DNA from 2 places in the Paenibacillus sp. FSL P2-0173 genome. Region 2 is predicted to be linked to the other one. Evidence: riboswitches for the same ligand, from Rfam matches in the RefSeq annotation. Region 2 holds a riboswitch; the other holds the start of a gene.
The links. Region 2 has a riboswitch for S-adenosylmethionine ahead of MKX30_RS09460 (methionine ABC transporter ATP-binding protein). Riboswitches for the same ligand answer to the same signal wherever they lie in the genome.
Positions count from the first base shown of each region.

Region 1: linked by a shared signal. The riboswitch ahead of metA (homoserine O-acetyltransferase MetA) and the one ahead of MKX30_RS09460 (methionine ABC transporter ATP-binding protein) in region 2 are both predicted to bind S-adenosylmethionine.

Region 1 covers NZ_JBBOYK010000002.1:795,589-811,753, reverse strand. Annotated here, with positions in the region: gene MKX30_RS14035 (NAD(P)/FAD-dependent oxidoreductase) at 1-997, opposite strand, end outside; gene MKX30_RS14030 (hypothetical protein) at 1,111-1,347, shown strand; gene MKX30_RS14025 (spore coat protein) at 1,382-1,768, shown strand; gene MKX30_RS14020 (Lrp/AsnC family transcriptional regulator) at 1,912-2,412, shown strand; gene MKX30_RS14015 (aminotransferase class I/II-fold pyridoxal phosphate-dependent enzyme) at 2,425-3,636, shown strand; gene MKX30_RS14010 (aspartyl-phosphate phosphatase Spo0E family protein) at 3,752-3,958, shown strand; gene MKX30_RS14005 (hypothetical protein) at 4,060-4,629, shown strand; gene MKX30_RS14000 (cob(I)yrinic acid a,c-diamide adenosyltransferase) at 4,648-5,211, shown strand; gene MKX30_RS13995 (RluA family pseudouridine synthase) at 5,233-6,192, shown strand; gene MKX30_RS13990 (arsenate reductase family protein) at 6,236-6,601, shown strand; gene MKX30_RS13985 (5'-3' exonuclease) at 6,674-7,570, shown strand; gene MKX30_RS13980 (ROK family protein) at 7,794-8,672, shown strand; gene MKX30_RS13975 (HRDC domain-containing protein) at 8,839-9,846, shown strand; gene corA (magnesium/cobalt transporter CorA) at 10,008-10,943, opposite strand; SAM riboswitch class I at 11,495-11,620, shown strand; gene metA (homoserine O-acetyltransferase MetA) at 11,739-12,656, shown strand; gene MKX30_RS13960 (PLP-dependent transferase) at 12,781-13,965, shown strand; gene MKX30_RS13955 (aminotransferase class V-fold PLP-dependent enzyme) at 13,962-15,140, shown strand; gene mqnC (cyclic dehypoxanthinyl futalosine synthase) at 15,574-16,165, shown strand, end outside.
Region 2 covers NZ_JBBOYK010000001.1:2,129,752-2,145,916, forward strand. Annotated here, with positions in the region: gene MKX30_RS09450 (MetQ/NlpA family ABC transporter substrate-binding protein) at 1-11, opposite strand, end outside; gene MKX30_RS09455 (methionine ABC transporter permease) at 86-754, opposite strand; gene MKX30_RS09460 (methionine ABC transporter ATP-binding protein) at 751-1,773, opposite strand; SAM riboswitch class I at 1,910-2,049, opposite strand; gene MKX30_RS09465 (Cthe_2314 family HEPN domain-containing protein) at 2,175-2,900, opposite strand; gene MKX30_RS09470 (UbiD family decarboxylase) at 2,952-4,718, opposite strand; gene MKX30_RS09475 (COX15/CtaA family protein) at 4,848-5,780, opposite strand; gene MKX30_RS09480 (thioredoxin family protein) at 5,954-6,298, opposite strand; gene MKX30_RS09485 (DUF2515 family protein) at 6,536-7,825, shown strand; gene MKX30_RS09490 (putative polysaccharide biosynthesis protein) at 7,843-9,477, opposite strand; gene MKX30_RS09495 (DUF456 domain-containing protein) at 9,616-10,095, opposite strand; gene MKX30_RS09500 (Cof-type HAD-IIB family hydrolase) at 10,147-10,896, opposite strand; gene MKX30_RS09505 (peptidoglycan D,D-transpeptidase FtsI family protein) at 10,979-13,057, opposite strand; gene MKX30_RS09510 (glycoside hydrolase domain-containing protein) at 13,260-15,554, opposite strand.

The DNA of each region.
Region 1 (16,165 bases), on a different contig from region 2:
CGATCTGAAATGGAACACCCGGAAAATGCTCCTGTAGCGTTTGCAGCAGCTTTTGCTGTTGGTGTAGCAGCCTGATTTCACGTTGATGGGCGTCCAGTACAGGTTCATCCAAACCACCAATAATGATGCGTCCTTCCGGTGTTGAGCGTATGTACAGATAAGGACGAGTAGTTTCCCAAATCAGACACTGCTCATACCACAAGGGAACATCTCCGATTGGATTGGTGGCGATAGCATAAGAGCTTTCTAGAACGGCTCCGCGATCTGATTTAATCTCCTGTGTTTCATAACCCGTTGCAAAAATGATTTTTTTCGCTCGGATAATTCCACCGCTGGTATAACAAACAACTTCATTTTCATTAAATTCAAAATGCTTGGCTTCCGTATGCTCATATAAGCGTACACCGAGACGGCTGGCGGATTGCAACAGTCCTTGGGCAAACAAAAATGGATTAACCTCGGCATCTTCGTGCGTGTACAAGGCTGCTGATTTTCGAAAAGGAAATCGGGCTGCAATCTGTTGCTCATCCCAGTATTCGACGGGAAATCCAAACCGGGTTAGCTGTTTGTACTCTTCCTGAAGGATCTGCACATCCTCCGATGTACTTGCATAGTACAGGCTACTGCGGCGTATAAAGGACGGATCAATTTCCAGCGTGGTAGACAGTTTTTCCAACTGATCCAGAGCATCTTTGCACATACGGTAAAACAGTACACCGTTCGTTTCACCAAACGTATTGATGAAGGAGGTTAAGGTCTTATCATTGCTATATTGCAGCAGTCCGGTATTGGCCGAAGAACTTCCATGTACCAGCTTGCGTTTGTCAATAACCACGGTGTCTACCTGTCGTTCTCCCAATAGCCGGGAGCAGATGGACCCACCCATCCCGCCTCCGATGATCAGTACATCACAATTTAAATCCTCTGCCAAAGGCGGAAAATCCGATGTTTGCTCCAAGGTACTCGGCCAATACGTATTCCCGCTAATCAATTCCATATAAACAGCACTCCTTATAGGCAATATGTAGTATCTCTTATGTGTACATAGTATTTCGCCAAACGGACAAGATAACCAGCGTGCAACAAAACATTTAAGGAGGCACAGAGACTATGCAATCTACCAACATGCAACCCTTGACAGGCAAAGAGCTGGAGTACATCGTGGACTCCATTTCCAATGAAGAACTGCTGCTCAAGCAATGTACGGCGACAGCAGCATCCATTCAGCATCCAGCCATTCAGCAAGCTTGTCTGCAATTCGCGAGAACTCATGAGAACCACCTGAACCTGCTTTCCAATGCACTTCAACAGCACCAGCAGCTTGCTCCTATGCAACCGCAGCAGTAATTATGGATTAACCAATAAAGGAGGTAATATCACGATGTTTTCACAGAACAATACGTCATTTATGCCCGAAGAAGATTTGCTCTATACCATTCTTGCCGATATGAAACGCACGGTGGGAGAGTATACAACAGCGACAACGGAATCCAATTGTCCGTCTGTGCGTCAGATGTTCACCGACCTTACGAACGATACGCTGCGCCTACAAGGCGATTTGTATCGTCTGATGAGTCAAAACAATATGTACTCCACTTCGTCAAAAGCACTGCGCATCGATTTGGACAAACAGATTCAAGAAGCTCGCAAGACCCAACACGAATGCCAACAGTTCATTCAGCAAAAGTCGTCATCAGCGGGGGGATATGGTCAACCTATGCATCAGCAAGGGCAGCCTACTCACCAAAATAACCCTTACTATATGTAAACGGGATATTCCGTTTTTGAAGCAATTTCCCATAACAGCCGTCCGTCTGCCGGGTTTACCGGGGCGGACGGTTTTTCTTTGCAGGTTTAAAGTGCGTATTGTATGATGTATAGTAATCTCTTTCGATGGAGGCCTTATGTAGAATGACAGAGCTAAATGGTTTGAAATTAAAAGTGCTGGAATTGTTAAAAGAAGATGCAAGAAGAACACCGACTTTGTTGGCTACTTTACTGGGGGTTGACGAGCAGGATGTACGCACCTCAATTAAAGAGCTAGAAGACCAACATGTAATCGTTAAGTACGCCGCCGTAGTCAATTGGGATAAAGTCGACGACGAAAAGGTTACTGCTTTGATTGAAGTACAGATTACACCCGAGCGTGGAAGAGGATTTGAAGGTATTGCAGAACGGATTTATTTGTATCCGCAAGTTAAATCGGTTTATCTCATGTCTGGAGCATACGACTTGCTGGTAGAAGTTGAAGGCCGCAACCTCCGTGAGGTCGCTAATTTTGTGTCGGAGAAACTGTCTCCTATTGACTCGGTCTTGTCCACCAAGACTAATTTTACGCTTAAAAAATACAAGCAGGACGGAATTATCTTTGAGGATCATCAGGAAGATAATCGTCTGGTGATTTCGCCGTAAAGGAAGATCATGATGAATCTCAAAACAGAAGCATTTACCGACAGTAACAAAGCCATGAGTTCCTATTTGTCCCCGTTGGTGCGCGAAATTCCATCTTCGGGCATTCGTAAGTTTTTTGACTTGGTGGGTGGCAACAAGGATATTATTACCCTTGGTGTAGGCGAACCGGATTTTACAACCCCTTGGCATATGCGGGAAGCCTGTGTCTATTCATTAGAGCGAGGTTTTACCAGCTACACGTCTAATGCGGGAACGCCAGAACTGCGTGATGCGATTAGTGATTATCTGAATGAGCAATTTGAAGTTAATTATGATCCTAAAAATGAGATTATCGTGACCGTTGGGGGAAGCGAGGCGATTGATCTTGCTTTGCGTGCGTTAATTGTACCTGGCGACGAAATTCTCGTGCCCGAGCCGTGCTACATTTCATATTCTCCAATCACTTCAATTGGAGGCGGGATTCCGGTAGGTATTGAAACATTTGCTAAGGATGAATTTAAGCTGACGGCTGAGGCGTTGGAGGCAAAAATTACACCTAAATCCAAGGTGCTGATTTTATGCTATCCGAGTAATCCAACTGGGGCTACGATGACTTATGAAGATTGGCTTCCGATTGCCGAAGTCGTGGAAAAGCATGATTTGATCGTCATTTCTGATGAAATTTATGCTGAATTGAATTATGGAGAGAAGCATGTTAGTTTTGCCGCTATGCCTGGTATGATGGATCGTACGATTCTCGTCAGTGGTTTCTCCAAAGCCTTCGCCATGACAGGCTGGCGTATTGGATATACATGCGGACATCCAGATCTGATTGCGGCTATGCTCAAAATCCATCAGTACACCGTAATGTGTGCGCCTTCTATGGGGCAAGTTGCGGCACTGGAAGGTTTGCGGAATGGTTTGGGTGAGAAAGATCGTATGGTAGAAGCCTATAATCAGCGTCGCCGTCTGATGGTTGAAGGGTTCCGGGAAATCGGCCTGGAGTGCCATGAGCCAAGAGGGGCTTTTTATGTTTTCCCTAGTATTCAAAGCACGGGACTTAGCTCAGATGAATTTGCACAGCGTCTATTGGCAGAGGCTAAAGTTGCGGCTGTACCGGGTAATGTGTTCGGTTTGGGAGGCGAAGGCTATCTTCGTTGCTCATACGCGACTTCTGTTGCTCAGCTGACGGAGGCACTGGATCGGATTGGTCATTTTGTAGAAAAAGTAAGAAAAGAAGGTTAAAATTATTTTTTTTATGGGTAATTCATAAAAAATAGTCTTTTATTTCTAAATTTCTATGCTATAATTTGAATTCGAAAGCAGGAAGTTCAATTTTTCAATTGTAGGAGGAATGCTCATGTCATATGTTGGATATAATTCGTCTAGTTCAATAGGATACGACATTTCCCTAGAAGATGAAATTTTGTTCCTGCGCAATGAGATGATGCGGACGTTTCAGGAAGAGCAGTCCTTCACCTCTGATCTTGTCATCGAGATTAGTTGCAAGCTCGATTTGAAAATCAATGAATACATGAAAATGTATGGTACGGAATGCAAGGTTTAACCGTGTGAAGTCAGCCAAAGGTAAGAAGGAGGCCGTAGGGCCTTCTTTTTTTGCGTTCACAACTTATGATATATTAATGGCATGGAAGAGGGGGCGTACATATGAGAACAGGGCTAAAAAGGCTATCGCCATGGATTATCGGAATGTTGACACTTGTATTATTGGCTGGATGTGGGGGACGGGACAAGGACAGCTTCTCCATTTTTATTATGGATAAAGGGGATGCTTCAGTCATCCGTGAAGAGCTGGCACAAAAGCTTAAGGATAAGCTGGGCAAACAGGCTCCGACTATTGAGATTTCAGTCAGTCCGCTGTATAACCAGCAGAAGCTGGTTGTAGAATATGCGGCCGGGGAGCATGATCTGTTTCTTTTGCCGGAAGAGGACATGAAGCTGTATGGACAGAATGGTTCGAATCTGCCGTTAGATGATGCTTTTGACAAGAAGACGTACGCTCGGGGCGTGTTCGAGGGCGGCGTATTTAAGAAGAAGGGGCAGGAGGAAGAAGAAACAGATGTAAGCAAGGAAACTCATTTGTTCGGAATTCCGGTGGAGCAGATGAAGATGTTTAAGGAGCTAAAATATAACTCAAAAACATTATTTGCTACCGTGCCGCCTCGTACAAGCAATAAGGAAGAAGCCATCAAGGTGCTGAAAGCACTTACGGAATGATAAGGGGGATGGAGTAATATGGGGATCTATACCAGAACAGGTGATGAAGGACAAACTTCTGTGATTGGAGGTCGAGTGTCCAAAGATGATGACCGTGTGGAGGCATACGGTACAATTGACGAGCTGAACAGCTTTGTAGGACAAGCGATCAGCTTTGCCGAAGGGGAAAAGTTTGCGGATATTCGGACTCAATTGGAGGAAATACAGCAGGAGCTGTTTGATTGTGGTTCGGATTTGGCGTTTGTTAAAATCAGTGAAAGCAAATATAAGGTGAAAGACGAGCTGGCAGAGCGACTGGAAGGCTGGATTGATGCATGTCAGGAGGAAAATCCGAAGGTGGAGCGTTTTATTATACCGGGTGGTAGCACATTATCCTCAACGCTTCATGTTTGCCGTACGGTTTGCCGACGCGCGGAACGCCGTGCTGTTACACTAGGTAAACATACGGACATCAATCCGGCGGTACGTCGGTATTTGAACCGTCTTTCCGATTATTTCTTTGCCGTTGCTCGCACAGCGAATGTCCGTCAGGGTGTGCCCGATGTCGAATATGTGCGCAGCAAAAAAGTGTTCCGCAAATAAGGAGGCAACCGGGAATTTGTGATGAGCTTGTACTATGAACCTATCGTATATACGATCCCTCCTGAGGAGGAGGGCATGCTGTTGAAGACTATTTTACAAAAACGTATGAACATTTCTCGAAAGTTAATATCCAAACTCAAGCTGACCGAGCAAGGTATTATGCTGAACGGGACACGTGTGTACATCAGCGTAAAGGTGAAGTCCGGGGATCGAGTAGAAATTCGCATGGAGCGCGAGCGTTCTGATGATATTTTACCTGAACCCATTCCTTTTGAGATATTGTTTGAGGATGAACATTTGTTAGTGGTGAACAAGGCGGCGGGTATGATTGTCCATCCAACTCACGGTCATTACACTGGAACACTGGCTAATGGGGTTGTGCATTATTGGCAGGCCAAGGGAGAACTGTTCCGGTTTCGTCCTGTTCATCGTCTTGATCAAGAGACGACGGGTGTGCTGGTAGTAGCCAAAAATCCGTATGTACACCAGCATATTTCTGAGCAGATGATTGCGGGAACGGTGGATAAGCGCTATACGGCTCTGGTGCATGGGCGTCCTGAGCTGCAGGAAGGTAAGGTAGACGGACCAATTGACCGCAGCCCGGATAATCCGCATTTACGTATGGTGACCCCGGATGGTTATCCTGCCCTTACGCTGTATAAGCTGGAGGAAGTGTGGAACGGGGGAAGTCGCATCGGACTAAAGTTGGAATCCGGGCGTACGCACCAAATTCGAGTGCATATGACTTATATCGGTTGTCCGTTGATCGGAGATAAAATGTACCGGATTACACCCGATGATGCTGCGCAACGTGAACGATATGATCAGCTTGATGCCAGGATGCCTCGACAAGCCTTGCACGCCTCAGAGCTTTCCTTGGAGCATCCTGTAACCGGGGGGCGGCTGACGTTCTATGCTCCTCTACCTGAAGATATGGCTGAAATGCAGGAGCTATTAAGAGCGCAATATTTTTCAGAATAAAATATAAATAAGCTATCAAAACCAAATGGAGGTTAATCTAGCGATGAGCCAACTGAAAGTATATCAGTATTCTAAATGCAGTACCTGCCGTAATGCAGTGAAATGGCTGCAAAACAAGGGACATGAGACGGAACTTATTCCTATTTTTGAACAGCCGCCCGGCTCGGAGGAATTGGAAGATTTAATTCGAAAAAGCGGGCTGGAGCTAAAAAAGTTTTTTAATACAAGCGGTGAGGTGTATAAAGAGTTAAAGCTGAAAGATAAGCTTGGAGACATGAGTCGTGAAGAGCAAATTTCGCTTTTATCCTCGAATGGAAGATTAATCAAACGCCCGATTGTAACCGACGGGAACAAAGTAACGATAGGATTCAAAGAGGAAACATTTGAGGGCACATGGGAAGCTCAATAACGCCCAATTTACACTCACGATATGTTATACTGTGGGGGTTAAATATTATGATGAATGGGAGCAATACAATCTGTGACACAACGCAATGAACAATCCGTAATGCTGGTTGACGGCATGGCCCTGCTATTTCGCGCTTATTATGCAACCGCCGCAAACGGTTATATCCGTCGTACAAAAGCTGGGGTGCCAACGAACGCCATATATGGTTTTATTCGATATTTTTGGGACGCAGTCCAAACGTTTAATCCTACACATGTCATTTGCTGCTGGGATATGGGCGGAACGACATTCCGTGGGGAACATTTTGCTGCGTATAAAGGAAACCGAGCCGACGCACCGGATGATTTGATTCCCCAATTTACATTGATTCGTGAAGTGACGGACAGCCTCGGCATTCCCAACATTGGAGCGGAAGGCTTTGAAGCCGATGATTGTATCGGTACGCTTGCACGTCATTATTCGCAAAATGAGGACATGGATGTAATGATTCTCTCAGGAGATCATGATTTACTTCAATTAGTGGATGAGCGGACACGGGTCATTATTATGAAAAAAGGGCACGGCAATTATATGGTATACACCCCGGAGACCCTGCTGACTGAAAAAGGGCTTAAGCCACGTCAAGTGGTGGACCTTAAAGGCCTGATGGGGGATGCAAGCGATAATTATCCCGGAGTACGAGGTATTGGCGAGAAAACGGCACTCAAGCTGGTTCAGGAATACGACTCTATTGAGGGCATTCTGGAGAATCTGGATCAATTAACACCCTCGGTCCGTAAAAAAATTGAGAGTGATTTGGATATGCTGCATCTTTCACGCAAACTTGCTGAAATTCACTGTGGTGTACCTGTAGCATGTGCTTTGGATAGCTGTCTGCTGACGCTGGATCACGTGCAAATTGTAGACAAGTTTGAGCAGCTTGAAATGAAAAGCTTGTGTACATTGATGGGTGTCGCAACCGGATCTTAATGAAGCTGTTAGGCTTGGTACGTACAATTCAGGTAAAGTAAGTAATATAGGGATGCTGACGCTTGATGCGTTAGTGTCCTTATTTGTATACCCATATGTCGACGGAGTTATATAGTCATGTGAAGGATTATATACAATTGCGATAAGGGGATTGACCTCAGGTACATTTCAGGTGAATATAGTGGAGAGAGAACCGGATTATCGAAAGGGGACAACAGCAACTATGACAGTATTGGGAGCAATTGAGGCAGGCGGTACCAAATTTGTATGTGGAATTGGCAACGAACGTGGAGAGGTACTGGAACGGGCGAGCTTTCCAACAACCACCCCAGCAGAAACAATGGAGAATGTCATCGCATTTTTTGAAGGCAAGGGCATTGAAGCATTGGGCGTAGGCTCGTTCGGGCCGATTGATCCTATCGAAGGTAGTGATACATATGGCTATATTACAACAACGCCAAAGCCACATTGGGGAAATTACAATCTGATTGGCAAACTGAAAGAGCATTTTGATGTGCCTATGGGGTTTGACACGGATGTGAATGGAGCAGCACTTGGTGAGTCTATTTGGGGTGCCGCCAAAGGATTGGACAACTGTCTGTATATTACGATAGGTACAGGCATCGGGGCGGGTGCTTTGGTTGGTGGAAAGCTGATACATGGATTATCCCACCCGGAAATGGGGCATATTCTGGTACGTCGTCACCCAGAAGATACTTACGAGGGGACATGTCCTTATCACGGAGATTGTTTGGAGGGACTGGCAGCAGGTCCTGCGCTCGAAAAAAGATGGAAGGTTAAAGGACATGAGCTTTCTGTCGATCACTCGGCCTGGGAAATGGAAGCGTACTATCTGGCACAGGCTTTAATGAGCTATGTATTAATCCTGTCACCGCAAAAAATTATTATGGGCGGGGGAGTGATGAAGCAGGACCAACTGTTCCCGCTCATTCGTACCAAGCTTCAAGAACTTTTGAACGGATACGTACAGCATTCGAGTCTGGCAACAGATATTGAGCAATATATCGTATCTCCGGGATTGGGTGACAATGCTGGATTGTGCGGTGCTCTGGCATTGGCAAAGGAAAAGCTGAATCATTAGAATTTATGGTTGACGGCACTCCAAGGTACGGTTATTATATAGGCAACAGTATAGTACGGCTCAAAAAGGGAAGCACCTTTCTTGCGAATACGCAGGATGGGTGCTTTTTTTTGCGTTTTTGTGTTGTGCGGGACTGTCTTTCAACGATATGAGGGAGGAAGAAATCATGGATATTGTATTTTTAAATCGCTTGTCCAAACGAAATGAACAGGGCTATGAGGACTTTGCTCAGGTATGGATTGGGCAGCATGAAGGGGGATGGAGTGCAGGCTGGAGCACACAGCATGTCCCGGATGAAAGTATAGACGACCTTTGGTATGAGGGCAGCTTGTGGCAGGAATTACTACATGTATACCGTCATGAGCTGGCGCTCAAAATGGCTGAGGGCTATAGGCCCTTAATCCATGGCGTATTTCATGAGCAAGAAGGATCATCAGGACGAGGACAAACGCTGCAAAAGCTGTATTGCTACAGTGATTTGTTTCCACGTGATGAAGTGTATGAGCAGTTGACGATGTGGAGACGGCAAAAGGCAGCAACGGAACGAAAAGCACCTTATTTTATTGCTACGAATCGGCTGCTTCGACTCATTAGCGTCTATCTTCCCCATACCGAAGAAGAACTGTTGGAACTTCCTGGTATGGGGCAGGGTAAAGTGTCGCAATATGGGACGGAGCTATTGGCTATTACGACACAAAATGACCGGACCACACCATTTCCGTTAAACTGGGTAACAGAGACGCTGGAAGAAGAAGTTTTTTTGTCATGGCTATACAAGCAAAAAGAGAACCAGTACAGGCAGGAGCTGAACAAATTCAGCCTAACTAGAACGATTATCGAAGGCATTTCGGACGGTCTTTCACTGGAGCATATCGGAATGAAGACAGGTTTGCATCGTAGAGAGATGATTGAAGCTGTGGAGCATTTGGACAGGGATGGCATTGATATGGAGAAGCTGATCCGCAAGGAGTTGGTGAATGTATCTGAGGAGGAGCAGGCAGCCATCTGGTCTGCTTATGAAGAGTTGGGGGATACGCTGCTCAAGCCCGTCATGCTGAAAGTGTATGGGGAAGAAAAGGCAACCGAAACAGGACTGGATCAAATTTACGAGCGTCTGCGTCTGATCCGTATACGGTTTCGTCATCAGCAGGTACCCGACCGACATGTTGGATAATATAGAACTGATTGAATAAAGCTAAAGTATTAAAGTACATTCAGGGTTCAACATACTAAAAAGCAGCAGCGAGTTCCACACAGGACACGGCTGCTGCTTTTTATGACCAAGCTGAAAATCGAAAAAAGTATCCAACTCGGTACTTTTCCCCCCTGTTCTTTTTAAACCCAGTCTTTCTTGCGGAAAATACAGAACATACTGACACCTAATGCCACCATAATACCAATGACGACAAAATAGCCATAACGTGTATGAAGCTCAGGCATATTATCGAAGTTCATCCCATATATTCCGGTAATGACTGTCAATGGCATAAATACGGTCGTAATTGCCGTAAACACACGCATAATTTCATTGGCACGGTTGGCGATACTGGATTGATAAGCTTCTCGAAGGTTACCCATCAAGTCGCGGTAAGTTTCAAAAGTCTCCGAAATTTTCACAGCATTTTCATAAATGTCGCTGAAATATTTTTGCAATTGATCGTCGATGAGCCGCAAATCCCGTTTGTTCAGGGTATTGATGACTTCTTTTTGTGGACCCAGCACTTTTTTCAGCCACAGAATCTCACTTCGTAAGCCGATGATTTCGTTCAAATGCGACTTTTTCGTATGCATTAGAATATCTTCTTCCAGCTTCTCAATGCGGACCTCAATCCGGTCACCAACCAGAAAATAGTTGTCAACAATCAAGTCGACCAACAGATACATAAAACGGTCAGGCTGGCTGACTTCTTGCTCCCACAGCATAGGCTTGAGGGTACGAAGCTCATTTATTTTCTGCTTGGTCACCGTAATGATAAAATGGCGGCCGAGAAAAATGTTCAAAGCTCGCAAAAATATTTCTTCATCATCAAAACGAATGCTATTTACAACGATAAAATAATGGCTTTCATAAATTTCAATCTTCGGACGCTGTTCTTCTTCACTCAAACAGTCTTCTACTGCAAGATCATGCATGGAAAATAAAGGCTGAAGCACTGCCAAATCATCGACATCGGCATCAATCCAATAAAAACCTTCTGCCGGTGCAGTAAGCGCCATTTCAATTTCTTCGACAGGGGTAAAAACCCCGTTGTTGACCAAACGGATTTTCATATATGTCACTCCTTATGCTCCGTCGTAACGGAAATACGTTTACCTTAAGCATAAGGAATGGACTCAGTTAGCCAGTTAGCCGGTGCGGGTAAGCGTGCACTCCCATCAAAAGCCGGAGGCTTTTGGAGCATGCAGAGCCTGGCGTCCCGTCTTTCGGCAAGCTGAAGTCATTCCTATGCTGTTGTTCAGGGATCGCCGCCTATTCGGACTCGGGTCGCCTTCCATTCCGGATTCACCTCTCAAATGTTCTTTTTTAGATTGCCACAGTATCGCAGGAAACACTCAAATCTGCACTACTGCTCCATATTTTTGCCTAATAGCACTTGTATAGTATAACGCTCGGCCTACGGCCTTTCAAGCGCAAAATCATGGGCTAAATCAACAGTAGTGGCAAGAGCTTCAACGATAGGAGGGATATGATTTAACCTATGGAAAAGGTAGACAAAATGTGAATGCAGGGTACAAATTTAAAAGTCCCATCTTGACGAAGCCCAGCCGATGCATTAAAGTGAACAACAAGAACTTTGTGAACCTAAAATGAATATAGCGAAATCTTATCAAGAGCAGGTGGAGGGACTAGCCCGATGATACCCGGCAACCGGCGATTTTAATCGCACGGTGCTAATTCTTGCAGGACGCGCGCTTTGTACAAAGAGCGTTGCCCTGACAGATGAGAGAGGCGCATATGGATACAAATATGACCTTTCTCTAACCTGAGAAAGGTCTTTTTATTATATGCCCGGCATCTCAACAAGACGATTTTCGCAAAACTTACCGAACAAGGAGTGAGTTTACATGCCGATTAAAATCCCAGACACGCTACCTGCCAAGGAAGTGCTGGAGGGCGAAAATATTTTCGTAATGGATGAAAGCTTGGCTTATCATCAGGATATTCGTCCGTTGCGTATCGCCATTTTGAATTTAATGCCTACAAAGGAGACGACGGAAACCCAACTGTTGCGCTTGGTCGGCAATACGCCGCTGCAAGTGGACGTCACGCTGGTGCACATGAAATCTCATGTATCCAAAAATACATCGCAAGAATATTTGAACATGTTCTATAAAACGTTTGACGAGATCAAGAACAGTCGTTTTGACGGCATGGTCATTACAGGAGCCCCGGTTGAACAGCTTGAGTTTGAGGATGTTAACTACTGGGAGGAGATCCAGCAAATCTTTGAATGGACGAAAACGAATGTAACTTCGACCATGCATATCTGTTGGGCCTCACAGGCAGGCTTATACCATCATTTCGATGTCCCTAAATACGGGCTCGACTACAAATGCTTTGGCGTATTTCCACACACCGTGATTAAACCTAAAGTAAAATTGCTACGCGGCTTTGATGAATTGTTTTATGCTCCTCACTCCAGACATACGGAGGTTCGGCGGGAAGATATTGATCATATTACCGAATTAGAAGTTTTATCCGAATCCGAGGAGGCTGGAGTGTACCTCGTAGCCACGCTTGACGGTAAACAAATTTTTGTAACTGGGCATTCTGAATATGACCCGCTTTCCCTGAAATGGGAATACGACCGCGATGTGGGCAAAGGAATGGATGTTGAAGTCCCCAAAAATTATTTCCCTAATGATGATCCCAAGCGCACACCACCCTCAATCTGGCGGGCACACGCCAATTTATTATTCTCGAATTGGCTGAACTATTATGTATACCAAGAAACACCTTACGATATCGGGCCCCAGATTTAAAAAGGGGCTTGTAGTTTACCCTTGTACAGTACCACCTTGCAGTAGCGCAGCAGTATAGTCTTTGACATCCATTTTTGCAGGATATGTTATAGCACCCACTATGGAAGTTAATAGGAGGATTCATATGAGTGAGAAACAGTGGAAAATCGAAAGCAGATTGGCACAAATCGGTTCAGTAGAGGAGCCAGTAACCGGGGCTGTTAATTACCCGATTTACCAATCTACGGCGTTCCGCCATCCCCGTCTAGGTCAAAGCACAGGATTTGATTACATTCGGACGATCAATCCTACGCGAAAGGTACTGGAAGAGGCTTCTGCTGCACTTGAATCGGGTGATGCAGGTTTTGCATGTAGCTCAGGTATGGCGGCGCTGCAAACGGTATTTGCATTGTTTGGACAGGGAGATCACCTCATTGTATCGCTGGATCTGTATGGCGGGACATATCGCTTGCTGGAGCGTATTTTATCTAAATTTGGTGTAACAGCAAGTTATGTGGATACGAACGATCTTGAAGCACTCGAACAGTCATGTCGACCGAATACCAAAGCTGTATTCATAGAAACACCTACAAATCCGTTAATGATGATCACTGATATTCGAGCGGTTGCCGAGTGGGCATCACAACATCAGTTGCTTACCATTGTAGATAATACGCTGCTAACCCCATATTTCCAGCGGCCATTGGAGCTGGGCGCTGATATTGTGGTACATAGCGCAACCAAATATTTGGGCGGACACAATGATGTGCTGGCAGGGCTGATCGTAACCAAAGGCAAAGAGCTATCAGCTGAAATTTCCTTCCTGCACAATTCCATAGGGGCCGTGCTTTCCCCGAGCGACTGCTATCAGTTGATGAAGGGGATGAAGACGTTAGCGCTGCGTATGGACCGACATCAGCATAATGCAACAGTGCTATCTAACTATTTACTGACGCATCCGGCGGTGGCGGAAGTATTTTATCCAGCTCTCGAAGGCCACCCAGGTCGTGAGATTCAAAATAAACAATCCAGCGGAAATACGGGTATCTTCTCCTTTAAAGTAAAGGATGCTCGTTATGTGGAGCCTTTGCTTCGTCACATTAAGCTCATTGCGTTTGCGGAAAGTCTCGGCGGTGTGGAATCGCTAATGACCTATCCCGCTGTGCAGACACATGCGGACATACCAGCAGAAATTCGGGATGCAGTCGGGGTAGATGACAGGCTGTTGCGTTTCTCCGTCGGCATTGAGCATACAGACGACCTAATTGAAGATTTGCGTTCGGCGCTGGAAGCGGCACGTCAAGAAGTAGAAGGAGGGGAGCAGCAATGATAGAGGATGCGAGAAGGATCGGCCAGGATCTGGACAAAGAGCGGAAGTTCGCTACCAAGCTGCTGCATTTCGGCTCTGAAATTGACAGTGTTACGGGGGCTTCGAGCGTCCCGATCTATCAAGCTTCTACCTTTCACCATCATGATATTTTTAATCCTCCACAGCATGACTATAGCCGTTCAGGTAATCCGACACGACAAGCTTTGGAGGATTATATCGCCTTATTAGAAGGCGGAGCTAGCGGTTTTGCCTTTGCATCAGGTATGGCGGCCATCTCTACTACATTTATGCTCTTGTCTGCTGGAGATCATGTCATTGTTTCCGAGGACGTATATGGAGGAACATATCGACTGCTGACCTCCATTTTGAAACGGATGAATATCGAAACGACCTTCGTTGACATGACGGACCTCAACCATGTGAAAGAGGCGTTGCAGGAGAATACAAGGGCTGTATATATGGAAACCCCGTCCAATCCGACACTCAAAATTACCGATGTAGCAGGAATAACCTCTTGGGCACAGGATAACGGACTTTTGACGTTATTGGATAATACTTTTATGACACCTTATTATCAACGTCCGATTGAGCAGGGTGTCGATATTGTATTGCACAGTGCGACCAAGTTTCTGGGCGGACACAGCGATGTGCTGGCAGGACTTGCAGTAGCACGTACCGAATCGCTGGGGAGACAAATCAAGCAGCTCCAAAATGGACTGGGTACCGTGCTGGCTCCGCAGGAGTCATGGTTGCTCATGCGCGGTATGAAGACACTGGAGGCTCGTATGGCTCACAGCGAAAAGAGTGCAGCAAAGCTCGCCAATTGGCTGAACGAGCGCAACGACATTGAGGCGGTGTACTACCCGGGTCTGGAGAATCATCCAGGACGTGAAGTTCATGAGCGTCAATCCAGCGGTTATGGTGCAGTGATATCGTTTGATGTGGGTTCTGGTGAGCGTGCAAAAGAAGTCCTCAGTCGCGTACGTATTCCAATTGTAGCGGTGAGTCTGGGAGCTGTGGAAAGCATCTTGTCGTATCCGGCGATGATGTCACACGCGGCTATGCCCCATAGTGTACGATTGGAGCGCGGGATTACGGACGGATTACTTCGTTTCTCCGTAGGTCTGGAGGATATTGACGACCTGATTAGTGATCTGGATGAGGCGCTGCGCTAGAGCGTTAGCACATCAGTAGTATCTTTGTCGTTTTCAGGCAGGGAGCAAATATGTACAGTACTAAACAGCAAGTTTCCATTCATTCAGGAGGCTTGCTGTTTTCTATAAGAATGACATGAAGGACAGTGTGAAAAAATGCACTTTTCAGTTCTATTTTCTTATTTCTTGGCTATATGCAATGTTGAGACAAGCTTGGCAGTTGCCTGTTTTCCTAGGTGAAAAGCAGAAAGAAGCGGGAATAAGTATGGTTCCTTACCTAAAGATATGTTAGTATTATCATTAGGTTTTACTATGCTAAATAGCACAGACAACATACAAGGCCAGTCATGAACATACATTACGGCAGGGTTCGAACGCAGGTTTGTGAAAGCATTCTCGTTCATAAGTCCTGTCTTTCATTTCGTCGCCCTGTGACAGCGAAGGAGGATACACCATGAGTGTAATCGACCATATTTTAGATAAAGCCCTACGCGGCGAACGCCTGAATTTAGAGGATACCGTTGCTTTGTTCGAATCAGATGAGGTAGAAAAAATAGGTCATGCGGCGAATAAAGTTATGAATCGCATGCACCCCGATCCCATTAAAACCTTCGTCATCGGACGAAATATTAACTATACGAACGTATGTGACGTATATTGTCGCTTCTGCGCTTTTTACCGTAGACCGGGTTCTGATGAAGGTTATGTTTTGCCGGACGAGGTGATCTTTCAGAAGATCAAGGAAACGCAGGATGTAGGTGGCACCGAAATTCTAATGCAAGGCGGTGTGAATCCGAATCTGCCGTTCAGTTATTATACGGATTTGCTGAAAGCTATCAAGGAGCGTTTTCCCGATATTACGATGCACTCCTTCTCGCCAGCTGAAATTCACAAAATGAAGGAAAAATCCGGTCTATCCATGGAAGACACGATTCGAGCCATTCATGAAGCTGGATTGGATTCGCTTCCGGGTGGAGGCGGAGAAATTTTGGATGACCGCACACGCCGCAAAATTAGCCGTCTCAAAGGCTCTTGGCGTGATTGGA
Region 2 (16,165 bases):
CATTTCTTCATGTTATTACCCCTCCAATAATTTGTAATATTCAGGATCAGACGTCCTGATCAATAAGGATATCTATATGTTTTCCCTATTTTCGAGTATAATGCCGCACGAGACGATCTCCCGCCATTTGCAGCAATTGTACCAATACGACCATCAGCACGACCGCAACGATCATGACAGCCGTTTCATAACGATAATAGCCGTAGTTGATAGCCAGTGTACCCAGTCCACCGCCCCCGATCATCCCGGACATTGCCGTGTAGGATACGAGTGTAACGACGGTAATGGTTAATGCAGCGAGCAGACCCGGAAGTGCCTCACGTAACAGCACACGCCGGATAATTTGTCCTGTCGAGGCACCCATCGCTTGTGCGGCTTCAATGACGCCCTTGTCCACTTCACGCAGAGACGTTTCGACAAGACGTGCGAAGAATGGGGCCGCCCCAATAACCAATGGTGGAATGGTTCCCAACACCCCGGTCGAGGTACCTACCAGCGATCGTGTAAAAGGAATAAGTGCAACGATCAAAATGATAAATGGTACGGAACGTAAAATGTTAACGATGAATGATAATACAATGTATATCACCTTCATCAGAGTTAACGAGGAGCGACTCGCCAGAAACAATAATATGCCAAGCGGCAAACCAATAATGAGGGTGAACAATGCGGATGCTCCGAGCATCTGAAGGGTTTCCAGAGTAGAATTCCCTAGCTCATCCCAACTCACTTGTGAAAAATCAAGTTCGCTCATTGTCCGATCACCTCCACATCAAGTCCTTGCCCAGACACTTCGCGCAGCGTATGCTCTATATCTTCATGGTTTCCTTCAAAACGAACGATCAGCTGTCCATAGGGTACATTTTTAATCGTAGATATGGTTCCCTGCAAGATCGCAAAATCAACACCAGTGCTTCGAGCCGTACGCGACAGAATCGCATCATATGTTTTACTGCCCAAGAAGGAGATACGTACCACCTGCGCCGACTCACCGCCACCTGCTGCCGCAATCGCTGCTTGCAACTCCTCGGGATGTTCTGACTCCCGTTGGATAAAGTCCTTGGTTACCTGGTGCTGTGGCTTCAAAAATACTTCCGCCACTGGGCCTTGCTCCACGATGTCGCCCTGATGAATGACGCCAACTCGATCACAAATGCTTTGAATGACATGCATTTCATGTGTAATCAGCACGATGGTTAAATTAAAGCGCTGATTAATATCCAACAGCAATTTCAGGATAGACCCCGTCGTTTGCGGATCAAGCGCAGAAGTCGCTTCGTCACACAGCAATACATGAGGATCACTAGCCAGCGCCCGTGCAATTCCTACCCGCTGTTTCTGTCCACCTGAGAGCTGTGACGGATACTTTCCACTGTGTTCTTCCAGACCCACCAGTTCCAGCAGCTCACGAACTTTCATGTCCAGCTTTTCCCTGGGAGTGTTTACCAACCGCAAAGGAAATGCAATATTGTCATACACCGTTGCCGAAGATAACAAATTAAAATGCTGAAAAATCATTCCGATTTTTCGACGTTGCTTCTGTAACTGGGATTGACTCACAGTAGCGAGGTTTACCCCGTCTACCCATACTTCACCTGAAGTAGGGCGTTCCAATAAATTAATACAGCGGATCAATGTACTTTTCCCCGCCCCGGAGTGACCAATCACTCCGAATATTTCTCCACGCTTTATAGAAAGATTCAACCCAGATAGCGCATTAACGCGTCGGTTGCCTTTGCCATAATGCTTGGTTAACTGCTTAAGCTCTATCAACGTGCTGCGACCCCCTTCACTTCTTCCTTACCCTTTTAACCAATTGTCATCTCTCAGGATTGTATAAAATCGCTATTTATTTATACAAAAAAGAGCCCCTTTCACAGAATGAAAAGGGCCCCACCTTGCGAACCTTTTCTCATCTGCCAAAATCGCTATAACTCTAGCGGTTTTGTAGGAATTAGCACCATCATGTTCCCTCCCAGTGTATTACACCGGGAAAGAACGGGTTGCCGGGCTTCATCGGGCCAGTCCCTCCACCTCTCTGGATAAGAAAAATATGTTAAACTCCAGCTTTAGCTGTCCGTTAAGTTTATATAAAAAAACATAATTCAAGCATTTTTCTGAAACTAGGTTTCAGTATAGATAGTTTACATTGCTTTGTCAAAGGATATTTTCTATCATATTTTTGGGCGTACTGCCCGGTTCTCCCATTGTTTCGCAGTATAAGTAAAGGCGTTTGACAGCGACCGACATACCATTTCCAAGCCCTGCTGCAAATCTTCCAAATGGTGATCGAGGTCCTCCAGTTGGATTTTTCCATACAAAGCTCGGTGTCGTTGCCAGAGATCATCCTGCATTTCCGTATTCATATAGTGTATCTCCGTATTCCGACGCTTACGCAGCCGATTGATGGCATCGTTGTAAGTGTCCTTGATATCATTTAAATTATCGGTCAATACAGGATGCATTTTGAGATACTTGAGCTGCCGCAACACGGTAAAATACGAATAATGCGCCTTATACTGCCCTGTTTTTAAATCATACAGATCATTTAGCCAGTTACCCAGCTTATCCAAAATAGAGAAAACCCGAACAAACCCATCTTTATAAAAGAAAACATATAATGCATAATCGGATTTTTCATCCTCACTCATATCTTCAGCATATCCGGCTTTCACTTTCATACGGAAAAAGGCGGAAGCATGATGGCTCTGCTCCAGTTCATCCAGAGATGACATTAGACCGCGTGTTAAAATATCCGCCTTCCGGAAATCGTGGGTCGGATCTCCACCAGCCTGAATTTGCCGCTCCAGCAGGTTCAACATAGCTGACATGCTATTCATGGCATCTAGCAGGATGCCTTTGTTCACACGTGGTGGCTCACCCAGTAGCTTGCGTATCATGCTTACGCCTCCTTATAAATGTAAAATCCGGCTGTAGGTTTAATTAGGGCGTCAAGCGAAATAACTCGTCCATCGTTGATCTACAAGCTTAACAATATCCTCACGCGGTAACACCTCATCTGGATACCCCGGCTTCATACGCGCATCCACTACAATCGGCAGCTTATAGTTCAGATGATGCAAACGCACTTCGCTGTCTGCGTACATATCTGTAGCCGGGTTAAAGCGTGTGAATACCGTCCACAGGAACGAAGCTTGAGAGCGAACGACTTCTTTGGCATCGTCTACAATGAAGACGAGCGGCCACTCTTGCTCACCCGCTGCTAATCGCTCCAAAACACGTGCCGCCAGCTCAGGCTCCTGCTCAAAGGACGCACCCGATACGACAAGGCAACCTCCGCAATAGGGCTCAATTTCACGAATTCCCGGCAGATCGCCTCCCTCATAAGCACGAGGCAATTCACGTACAGGCTCACCTATCCCCATCAGGATGGCCTTACTGCCATGATTCAGCTTGCGGCCTGTGTAATCGAGTGTATCGTGTGACGTGTGATTGAATATAAATAAATCCCTTGCTGGATTAAATCGCTCCAGAATGGTTTCCAGCAGCAGGTTAAAGTCCGATAAATCAATTACTCGATCCGTCAGCATCAGGAATTTAGTCAACGACAATTGACCTTGACCCAAAATAGTAAAACCGGATACAAGCGCTTCACGGGAGTAGCTTTCACGTACCACTGCCGCTGCTAGCGCATGTACACCGGTTTCCGCATACGCCCACAGGGACTTGACGGAAGGCATCACAAGCGGATATGCAGGCGACAGCAAACGTTGCAAAAACTCACCGAGATAGTAGTCTTCTTGCCGAGGCTTACCTACAATGGTTGCCGGATAAATGGCATCCTTGCGGTGATGCATATGTTTGACATGAAATACAGGGAAATCATGCTGTAATGAATAATAGCCAAAATGATCACCAAACGGGCCTTCCGGACGGCGTTCATGAGGCGGTACATAACCGCTGATTGCAAATTCTGCTTCTGCTGGAATCCGGTGACCCCCAAGCGGGTCTTCTGTCATGGGCAGCTTGCCTCCCATAATAAGCGAAGCCAGCAACAGCTCAGGCAAGTTTTCCGGTGCTGGCGCAATGGCAGACGCAATCAGGGCAGGCGGGCCACCGATGATAATCGTCGTAGGCAATGGCTCATTACGCAGTTCCGCTTCATGATAATGAAAACCGCCGCCTTTATGAATTTGCCAGTGAATGCCCGTCGTCTGATCATCATAAATCTGAATGCGGTACATCCCCAAATTATGATCCTTGGGCTGACCTGGCTTCTCAGTATACACGAGTGGAAGCGTAATAAACGGCCCTCCATCCTCATGCCAACTGGTCACTTTAGGCAGTGGTGCCAGCGGAGCCTCTGTACGGCGAACTCCCAATACAGGGGCCTCGCTATGAGATACTGTTTTTAGCCCTACTTTTAGCATGTCCTTAATCAGGCCACGTTCATTCCACAATGCTTTGGGTGTAGGTGGAAACAATGTTTTGGTCGCTCCTACAATCGCATCCATCAGTTGCTCTGGGCGCGGACCAAAAGCCATGTCCACACGGCGATTTGTACCAAACAGATTACTGGCTACAGGAAACGGGGTTCCTTTTACATTCGTGAACAGAAGTGCCGGCCCTTCTTCCTCAATAACTCTTCGATGAATCTCAGCCAGCTCCAGGTAAGGATCGACAGGTGCCTCTATAATTTTAAGATGATTTTCTTTACGCAGCGCTTCAATAAATTGGCGCAAATTCTGGTAGATCAACTGGACGACTCCTCCTAAGCAAATCAAGCCCTCGAGAAACTCGCGGGCCTGGTTTGTTTCTTATATGCTATTATACGTGTTTAAACGCCTCTTGGGCAAAAATCCGCTTGACTATGATCTATGAAACGCTTAGGTACGTTGTGCTTGGGTCGGAACAAGCTTGCGGTCCGGTGACAATTGCCATACACGATAGCTCAGATAAGCCAAGATGGAGAACAACGATGCAATCACCAGCATATGTCCCAGCACGATAAACATGTAGATTTCAGGTTTGTTGACGTACAACAAGATAATTCCAATCACCACTTGAAGCAAGATTAACAAGACCGATACGACACCCAATATACGGATATCCCGGTGGTTCGGGTGATAACGGTATGAGTAGTGACCAACAGCCAAGATAATGACGAACAGCAGACCAGCTGAAATCTGATGAAGCAGCAGTGGAGATATGAAGCCCCCAATATTTACAACCTTCTGGATGACCGAGTGACTAAGCAACGCCCCTGAATAGACAGCAATATAGGTATAGATCGTCGATAACCATATAAAGTTACGAAAGCCCCGACTGACAGGCCCAGGAATCAGACGCGGGGTGTGGCGTGAATCTGCATGCTCCTGCCAGGCCCCCAACGTCATCATAGTCGCACTGGCAAAGGCGATAAGCGCAAAGCCAAAATGCAGTCCCATGACTGCAGCCGATTGGGAAAAGACGACAGCCAACGCCCCCATTGCACCTTGTATGATGACAAACATGAGCGTGAGCAGCGAGAATAGCTGCAAATCCTTCCGATGCTTCATAAACAGCAAAAAGCCAACAAATGAGGCGATAGAAAGAATCCCGGCCATGGCACTGACGGAGCGATGAGAGAACTCAATAAGGGATGCGATCGTATGTGCCGGAACCAGCTTACCATTGCACAGCGGGAATTCCCGGCCACAGCCGAGACCAGAATCCGTTCGCGTCACGACACCTCCACCGAAGGTAGCCAAAAACATGACAATACATGTTACGAGTGCCAGCCATTTTAATATTCTGATTTTGTTATTCAAAGAATTCACCCGTATCCTTCCAAATATAATATTTATTCACTTTATATGTTGTGAAATGATCACTTAAAGTAATTATAACTGATATATCGTTCCTTGACATACGAGCTTTGTTGACAAAATGTGAACGTGTCCGTGAGAAAGCCGCCCCCTGAGAAGGAAGCGGCTTTCTGAATGTCTTGATGTTATTTTGCTAAGCTCGCGTGGACTTCAACAGCCCGATCCAAAAATTGCTCAATCTCTTCGCGGGATTTGCGCAGTCTGTTCACCAGACGTACCAGTTCTCGCCCTTCACTGTAAGCGATAAAGCTAGGAATCCCCAATACATTTTGCTCTTGACTGACGCTTTCGGCCTGTTCTACATCAATCTCAATTAATGTAAGCTTATCTGCATATTGTTGTTCCACATCAGGCATGAACGGATCGATGAAATGACAATCCTTACACCAGTCCGCCTTAAACACAGCCACCGTAACGCCCGGAGTGGATATTGCCTTATTAAAGTCTTCATGAGAGACGATTTTTTGCATGGATGATTCCTCCTTAAATTCTTTTTGTGCTGAAAAGATTGCACTTTCTATTGTAACGCCAAGTGAAGCTTTTGCACACTCCCCCATTCTACTCACATGCCGATTGGAAGCCCTCTCATTGAGGCATACTAAAGATATACTTAAGAATCCACATAAGCGTCGACATCCTAACAGCATACCCAACATACTTGGCAGGATACGGGGATGCTTGCAGTTGGAAAGGAGGTTAATTTAGTCATGTCTCTTACCGAATGGCTCCATACAGCATCTCGACAGCTTCAAGGAGGGCTAAAGTTACTGGGTTCCGTTCCCCGTGTTGCAGAGGAAGCTTGGGAGGGCAAACGGGCGGCTTGGACCGAATCCCGCAAATTACGCTCCCCCTTGCGTGAACTAGCGTGGGATTATCATACGGCACAGGCCGCTATGAATGAAGCTGAAGCGATAATGTTGGTGAACGGACCCGCTACGCGTCCCTCTTCTCTGAATATGCCCTTATGCGAAACAGACTGTGAGCTACTGGAGAGGATCAAGAACGATACAGCACAGGAGAATCGCAGCAACGTTACCCGCACTGCCGCTTACCTTGAATGCTATCGTGGCTACCCGGAGTTACACTGGGCATTACTGGCCCACCTGGTTTCTCGTAATGGCGGCTATAATATGACCGATCTGAAAGGGGGACTGATTGGCAACCTGTTCGGCGAACAGGAAAAGGAATGGCTGTATCGGCTACTGGAGCGCTGTAACGCCCTTATTTTTCAAGACGCTTATCCGCAGTTGCAACTTTACATGCACAGCCGTCATTTGGGTCGGAGTTGCTTTCACTTGTTGCCTTATTTTCACGTTTCGCCATTCATGAAGCCCTTTTGGGAACGTTTCTGGGCTTGGCGGGATAGCTCTCTGTTGACTGTGGCGCTCATCATTAATGAACAAAACTATATTGAAGGACGTGTGGTAAAAGATCCGTATTTCCAAAAATTTGTGACACACAAGCCGGGCTTTTATTTGCATGACTGGCTCCAGCTAAATCAGGTTATATTTCCACTTGGACTGAACGGTGGACTTGCTGGACTAGTAATGGAGCGTTTCGGCCATTTGGACGAGCGGATCGGCTTTGGCAAAAGTCTCTATGCTATGCTCTTTGGCCATCAGCAGGTGCTAGACCAGGTATCCGCATTCGCTAACAGTGTGCCGCATACAGGTTCACGCAGCGACTATTGGCCCGGATTGTTCACACCGAATGAACAAAAAGCGCTGCACTCTCTAGATGAAAGTGCAACGCTTTTAGCACATGAATGGCTACCGCCAGGACAACGTCTGTACAGTCCGGAGCTGAACGCCGTCTGGTCCGATACAGCTTATGATCCAATCCCCCGGTATGACTGGTTTCAGGACGGCTCCACACTTGGACATCTCAGCGAACCAAGGCGACCGCTGTTATTTGCCATGCGCCATGAGCATCGTCATGGCATTCAAAAAACAGCAATGGCCCACGTTGCCCATAACAGCTTGCAACCTTTCCACTGAAAGACTGGGGGGCTCTTTTAGCCTCGTTGTCCTGTGGACTCACGCTGTAGACGCATTAACGGACGCAGTACCTTTTGCAACATACGCGGATAGTTGCCCAGCTCGTCCCTTCGCAATACGCGCAGTACAACCAGCAACAACAAGTAGCATACCAGTACAGCTGTCCCGGCAATGCAGCACGCGATCAAGAAGGCCACACGCGCAGGCATCAGATGCACCAGCAGAATACAGGCTTCATTTACACCGTATCCGATAGCTCCCGAGACGACGACTGCGGTTAAGAACCCTGCCCAGCGACGGCCCATGATGGAAAAGGAGACAATCCCTTTAAGCACACGCAAATTCAGCAATGTGATCACGAGGAAACATAATCCGGTTGCAGCAATGATCCCATAAATTCCAAGCCAACCAGCCAGCAGCCAGCTCGCTGCAAACTTGACGACGATACCGACCATGACATTAACCATTGAAATACGCGGCTTGCCCATACCGATCAGTATCGAATTAGAAGTCATCATCGTAATCTGGAATATCGTTCCGAGTGTCAGAACAGCAATGATACCACTGCCTCCAAGCGAGCTAAACAGTAAACCATTAATAGAATAGGCGGTTACACATAAAGCCAGCACAATCGGCATTCCAGTCAAAATAGAGATACGCAAAGCCAACGTCATCTGATTTTGTAAATGCTGCTCATCCTTACGGGCAAATGCCGCTGAAATGATCGGAATAAGCGATTGGCTGAGCGCAATGGCCAAAATCGGCGGAATTCCCGCCACACTCTGTGCCCGAGAGCCTAGATAACCCAACTGAGTAGTCGCCTGATCCAATCCCACTTGACCAGACAATAGTCTCACCACAATAGACGTATCAATAAAGTTGACCGCCGGAACCGTCAGAGACGACAATACAATGGGAATAGAAAGCTTGAAAATATCTTTGTAAATGCGCATCATCGGTAGCGCGGAGCTTTCCTCTTGGAATTGATCTTGACGATCCTGTCGATCCTGGCGACGCAATTTCACCGTGTAGTACAACATGACCGCTAGAGCGCCAAGACTTCCCATGACACCTCCAAAGGAGGCCCCAGCCGCAACCTCGCGATCTCCATAACCTAGCTTCAAAATAATAAAAGCGAGTACAATAGCGGTCGCTACCCGTGCAACCTGCTCCACAATTTGTGAAATACCGCCTGCGGTCATATTACCGCGCCCTTGGAAGTATCCACGCATCATGGCAATGGCAGGGAACAGCAGTAATGCTGGTGCCAAAGCCTGAATGGCCAAAGCGGATTGCGGAACCCCCGCTACATGCTCGGCAAAGTAAGGCGCTCCAAAATACAGCAGCGCTGTAATGACAATGCCTGCCGCAGCCGCGAATATCAAAGCCGCATGATACACACGTCGCGCTTCCGAAGGCCGATCCAGTGCATAACGTTCTGAAACCATTTTGCTCAACGTGCTTGGAATGCCGGCCGTAGCGACCGTGAGCAGCATCAAATAAGCGTTGTTCGCAATGGTAAACGAGGCGTTCCCGACGGAACCGAGCAGATGCTCCAATGGAACACGCTGTACCAGACCAAGCACTCTGGCCACCAAGGCGGCAGCGGCTAAAATAAGCGTACCTTTAAGGAATGTTTCTTTATTGGACAAAATGCGTTCCCTTCTTTCTTGCTGTTCACACGCATGCAAAAGCCCCGCACAAACAGTCATGGCCTGAGCCATCACCGGTGCGGAGCCGCATGTCGATTCTGTCTCTGCAAATCATAATAAACCAAAACGAATCTCGGGTCATAACACCCAAATTAAGAATACAATAATCATGGCAAGCTGCAAAATCACTTTCATCACGGTGCTGGTAAAAAGGCCTAATACAGAGCCAAAGCCCACTTTTATAGCTCGATCCAGTGGGGCTTTGCTTATCAGCTCACCTAGCACAGCACCAATAAATGGTCCCAAAATCAGGCCAAATGCCGGAATAACGAAGGGGCCGATAATAATCCCGATGGTACTCAGTATCGCCGACAGACGCGAGCCGCCAAATCGCTTGACACCCCACGCATTCACAGCATAATCCGCAACAAAAAGGGCAACGACGATTAGTGTTTGTATAATCCAAAACAATGCATTGTATGGAGCAAACGAGAAAAACCAGCCGTATACAAAAAATGCAAAATAGATGGCGAGCGCCCCCGGCAATACGGGATATACCGCCCCGGCCATGCCCACAATGAACAGCACAATAACAACAATCCAGCCTACAACGTCCATGGGCCTCCTCCTTCTCGTCCATTCATCCGGCCTGCTGCATTATTCATTTTATTACACAAGCACATAATCACGGATCACTTCTACAATGCCGTCGTCATTATTCGAAGCCACGACCAAATCAGCGGCTTCTTTAACCGTATCCTGAGCATTCCCCATTGCTACGCCCAGTCCAACCGCTTGAATCACAGCCAGGTCATTCAGACTGTCGCCAACGGCAACCACCTGCTCCAGAGTAATGCCAAGCAGATCGCACACTTCAGCGATTCCACTGGCTTTGGATATACCAGCTGGGTTAATTTCCAGATTTGTCATCGAAGAATTGGAAATTTCAAGTCCACCCATATCCTGAAGCTTAAGTAAAATTTGGTGGCGAATTTCGTCATTTTCCGTATTATAACCGAATTTGAGCCACTCCTGTGTGTCCAATGTATCCGGCCAACGATCCCTATTATATAATTCCTCCGTTGAGTAAGCCCAGAACCAAGAGCCTGTTTCTACAGCAATTTGGTGCATCTTACGAACGAGCTCCTTATCAAGTAAATAACGGCGCCACAACTCGTGGGGTGATTTCCACACCTCACTGCCGTTTACGGTTACCATTGGCGTCTCCAGGCCGAGTTGCTGACCGTAAGGCAGAGCATGCATCGCTGCACGTCCGGTGGACAAGCATACATGAATCCCTTCCTGAATCGCCTTGTTAATCCAGTTAATCGTTTCCAAGGAAATTTCATGATTATCATTCAGTAAAGTTCCATCCATGTCGAGCGCAAGCAGTTTGTATTTATATTGGTTTTCTCCCATAGTCTCTCTTCCTCCTGTATGTCCCTTATGTCCAACGACATTTTACCATGAAAAAGAGAAGCCCACAAAAGTATTCAAGTCCTCACTTTGCTGCCAGAGGCTTTTTAGGAGTACCATCTAGCCCATATACTTCGTCATACGCATCAAATATTTTACGCGCAACCGGTCCTGCGCTCGTCGCACCAAAGCCCCCTTCAGGAATGATGACCGCTACTGCCAGCTTCGGATTTTGACGCGGAGCAAAAGCGATGAACACCCCGTTATCTTTAACCGTACGTCCCACCAGCTGCTGGGAAGTCCCCGTTTTGCGGGCATAATCATAAGGAAATCCATTAAAGGCTTTAACATCCGTGGCCATACCTCGAATCACTGTATTCCAGTACGTATCTGAAAAAGCGACCTCATTCAGCACCTTCGGCTTAAATTCACGTACAAGATTCCCCTGATCATCTACAATTTTGCTGACCAAATGAGGCTGCATACGCTTGCCCTTTGTTGCCAGTACAGTTGTATACTGAGCTAGCTGCATGGCTGTATACTTTCCCTGCTGACCAAAGGATGCCTGTACCAAACGTGTCAGCGCACTTTCATGCTTGCTCGTATACTCAAGTCTGCCTGCCCACTCGCCCGGCAGATCTACTTCTGTCGGAACGCCTAATCCAAATTCCTTCATATACTTGTCCCATACGTCAATTCCCTGATGCACCCCTGCATTACTTCCGTATTTGGCATACAGCGGCTTGCCGATCATATCCACCATAAACGTATTCGACGAGACCTCAATTGCCCTGCTAGGTGTCAAAGAACCATACACATGTCCGCTAGAATTCCCAACCCGGCTGGAGCGATTTTTGCCGTAGTACGCACTTCCCGTATCCAGATAAGTTTGTCTGGGAGAAAGCAGGTTTTCCTTCAACCCGATCAGCACGGATAGCGGTTTAATGGTTGAACCCAGAAGCACCGAGGATTCTGGATGTGGACCCGCTTTTCCGCTAGGCACGGATTTAATGGTTCCATTTCCCATTTTATGCTGAATTTCGTCATATACCGAAGGCGAGGTACTTCCACTTTTCCATACATTAGAGTCATAATCCGGCATACTGGCCATTGCCACGATATTTCCGGTCTCTACCTCCATCGCTACAGCGAAGCCAGTGGTAGCGTCTTGATGAAGCTTCCCCGATACGGCATGAGTATGAAGCCAGCGAAGCTGATCCATAATGGCCTGTTCGGTTTTCTGCTGAATTTCCTTGTTAATGGTGGAATATAAATGATGTCCTTTTTCAGGAGGAGTAATGGATTCAATGCCCTCCGGCATGCTGCGCGGATTGACTTCTACCGTTTTATATCCGTTTTTTCCTCTCAGCTCATCCTGGTACTGAAGCTCCAAGCCATCATATCCGACCGTTTCACTTTCCGAATACACCTGTGTCGGTCTTAGAACCTCCGAATTAGCTTCATAGAGCTCTTTATATTTGGGCCGGTTCGTTCGAGCTCCTTTGAACTTGTACATATATCCAATCGTTTGTACCGCCACCCGATCCGGGTCATAATGGCGTATACTTTCTTCTACAACCTCTACACCAGGGAACTCTGTCCGATGTTCCAGAAAATAAGCGATTTCCTCCCGACTCAGGTCGGATTTGACCAAACGTGGGGTAAATCCCCTATATTGATTATAGTCCGGGTCCAGTCGCTTTTTTATTTCCTCTGCATTAAGCTGCTCTCCTTCGTTACGACCCAGTTCGTTTAATTTGGCAGCAAGCTTGGCAGCAAAAGCATTGAGCTCAGGGAGCAGCTTTTCCCCCGGCTTGCGATCTTTCTCCGTACGTTTGCTATAATCCTTAGATAAAGTTACATACAAGGACTGTACTGAAGTCGAATACGCCAGCTTAACCGTACCTGTGGAGTCATAAATCGTGCCGCGACTCGGGGCTAACGGGACATTTTTCGTATTTACGGATTGCTGCTGGCCCTTCAGCTCCTCCGATTGTACAAACTGCAATACAGCTAGTCTGGTAATGATCAGGGCAAACAGCACAAAAGCACTAAAAAACAGTAGGTTGGTTCGTAAAACCGTCCGTTTTTTTCGTAACTCTTCATTCTCTTCAACATTTTTCTTTTTAAATGAAAACTTTTTATCCAAACTTCCTCTGTCCATATTAGCTGGTCATTACTCCTTCCAAGTTAGGGTTTCACATTCCTGATCCTACCATATCCAAGGCAATAAACGATGAATTCTAAGATGACAATTTTGTAAGAAAACGTAGAAAAAGTATTAAAAAAGCTTTCCTCAGCCCAAAGGCTAAGGAAAGCTTTCATGAAATTATACGTATTACAATATTATGGTTGAATAAAGATAGTTAAGCATTCATCATAGATGCTAGAGCATCCTTAAATCCACGTGCAATTTCTTTACCTTCTTCATCAGTATAACTAATTGGTTCCTTGTATATATTCATAAACTTAATTTTAAATAACTTTCTAGTTGCACTAAAAGTCAAAGGGAACTCACTAATTAGAATGTTCTCTGCTTGGGTCTGAGCATTTTCTAATGTCCCGAATTTACTTTTTACAAAGAAAGAGATTTTATCTTTTAATTGTACTGCTGTTGAGTATCGATTACGCATCTCTTCATTTAATTTAGAGTAGGAGGAACCCTTAATTAATTTTGAAACGAGATAAACTGCATCTACATCAGCAACTAAATCCATTAGGTCAAACGTTGACTTGTTTTTCGCAGTACCTATAATTTCAAGAGAAGCAGAATAGGCAGTAGGGTACACATTCCGTTTTACTGAGCCACTCACGTCACCAGCTGCAGTAAGAAGATCCCCAGCCCATCCTCCTAACTCTGCGATAACCGAATTATCTGCTAAAGTAGTATATGAGTTAACTGTAGCAAGCATATGGGGAACATCCATCATATTCTCTGTTCCGAGATCGTAAAGTACTTCCATTCTAAAATCAGGTATTTTCTCATTTATAAGTTTCACAAATTTTTCATCAACTGGATTTGCAGTTATATCCCAGAGAATGCCATCGTATATACGGCTTCTATAGTACTCAAGAACTCTTTGGTTAGCTTGATAGATATCATTTGAAGTATATTCAAGAGCATATTTATAAATCTCATCCATCTGTTTAAAAAACAAATTATTTTGAGTTACTAACGTATTATTAATCCCGGTATTAATGGAACTAACACCTTGATCTCTTCCCGAAGCAATATTATTATCTATCTCAATTCTATTTTCTGATTCATTTCCAACATAAACAGTAGAAATTTGGTCAAAGGCCCAGTCTTTCGGCAGAGGATAACCTAAATTACCACTAAAACCTGTGGACATATCACATATAAAACTACTTACTGAATATCCAGCTGCAGCAACACGACTACAAACATTACGCGGCCCATAAATCCCTACTTTATATTTAGAGCCAAGTGAAGTTAATTTGTCATGTATGGCTTTAAAATGTGGTAGAATATTGCTCGTTACTTGATAGTCAACTGCATCAAAGTCCACAGAAAAATAAATTATAGTATCGTCTTTAAATCCAAATTTATTAGCAGCATGATGTGCCTCAATGGCATCCTTCATGCCCTGCCCTGGTTTGAAGTAGTCTACCCCGTTACCTGATGTTTGATAAATTGGGAATACCCTCAACCCAGAAGATAAAATAACATTAAGCTCCTCCTGCTTAAGCCTCTTCCAATCTCCCCCAACAATGTATCTGCCAACAGTCGTATACCCATTAGTTTTGAGCGCCTTCGCCCTTGCAGGTGTAATCTCAGTTACACAGTCACACGCTGTTCCTTTTCTATTCCGGTCACCTGTACTAACAAGGAGAGAGGCCCAAGTTTGTTTGCCTGCAATACCGTCAGATGATAACGCACAGAAGCGTTGGAACTCAGCAACAACACTTTTCGTTTGAGTATCATATACACCATTCAGAGCTATACTTTTAAAATCATTCACATACAGTGCATATTTCAAAAGAGAGATGAAATTCGATTTGGTATTCCCTACATTAAGCGTGGGGCAAAGAGACAATGTTGTGGTCCCAAATACACCGTCTGGATTGGTGTTCCCCTGTTCTACTTGCAGTCCATAAATTAAAGCGCGATTAGTTTTACTTGAATACAAACCATCACAAGGAATCAATCCAAGCTTTGGAGTTATATATTTATAGTATTTACTATTTAGAACTTGCTGCATTGCGCGAATATTGGAATCCCCTACATTTACGAATGCATCCATATTTAATAAGGCTTTCATGATTATAGGTGTAGCAATGCCATCTGGATTCGGTAGCCCTGCATCAGCCTGAAGCCTGGAGACTGCCAAGCGAGTACCATTACCGTATTGCCCGTCCATACCATTTGTACTGTATCCTTTGCAATATAATGCTCCTTGAAGAATAAGTACTAAATTGCCAACTGGAGAACTAGAAGATAGAGTTGGGCAAGCAGCCAATGTCGCAGGACCAAAATCACCATCTGCAGGGGATACTCCAAGTTCAAATTGTAAACCTTGAATGAGAGCCTTAATAGTCCCCCATCCTGTGTTTCCGTCCGCAGTAACCATTTTGTATCCTGGCTTTGTAGAGTATGTTACATTAACAAAATTTTGAACTTTCCTCACCATTTCATCCATGTATAAAAACCTCCCATTTATTTTACTAATGTAAACACAGCAATTCATCTTCTAATAGACTGTCTATAAATAGGATTTAATCTTAATGACTACCTCCTGCTTCTAGTAGGTTATAATAACCTGTCTATCGAAACTAAAGATCATAGGAATTTACCCTAACACAACGACTTACATTCTAAATTTTAAGGTTGGCATAATTTTTGTATAACAGTCATAGTCGAAAATAAAAGTTGATTCGCAGCTAATATCTAAAAGAAATATCCATCAGAATAATTTCTTGTTAACCTCCTTTTAGATACTTTCATTTTAGTTATAGATTATTCGCTCAGATATCCTATAACTAGATGTATCTGGCATCTAATTATTGAAAACAAATAATCTATTCATCAATATTATATTATATAGCGTATCGTTACGCGATATAATATATTCCACTTTACAAATTATTTTTTTATACATTACGGAAACACAACAACATAAGATAAAGCTAGTTACTTAGCCTTCAATAATATTACTCAAGAATATAGCTTAGGAAGGCACAAGTGCACCAACATGATTTTAGAAGCCCTACAAAATTGCTATTATTACACTTTCCCAGAAAACAGAGAAAA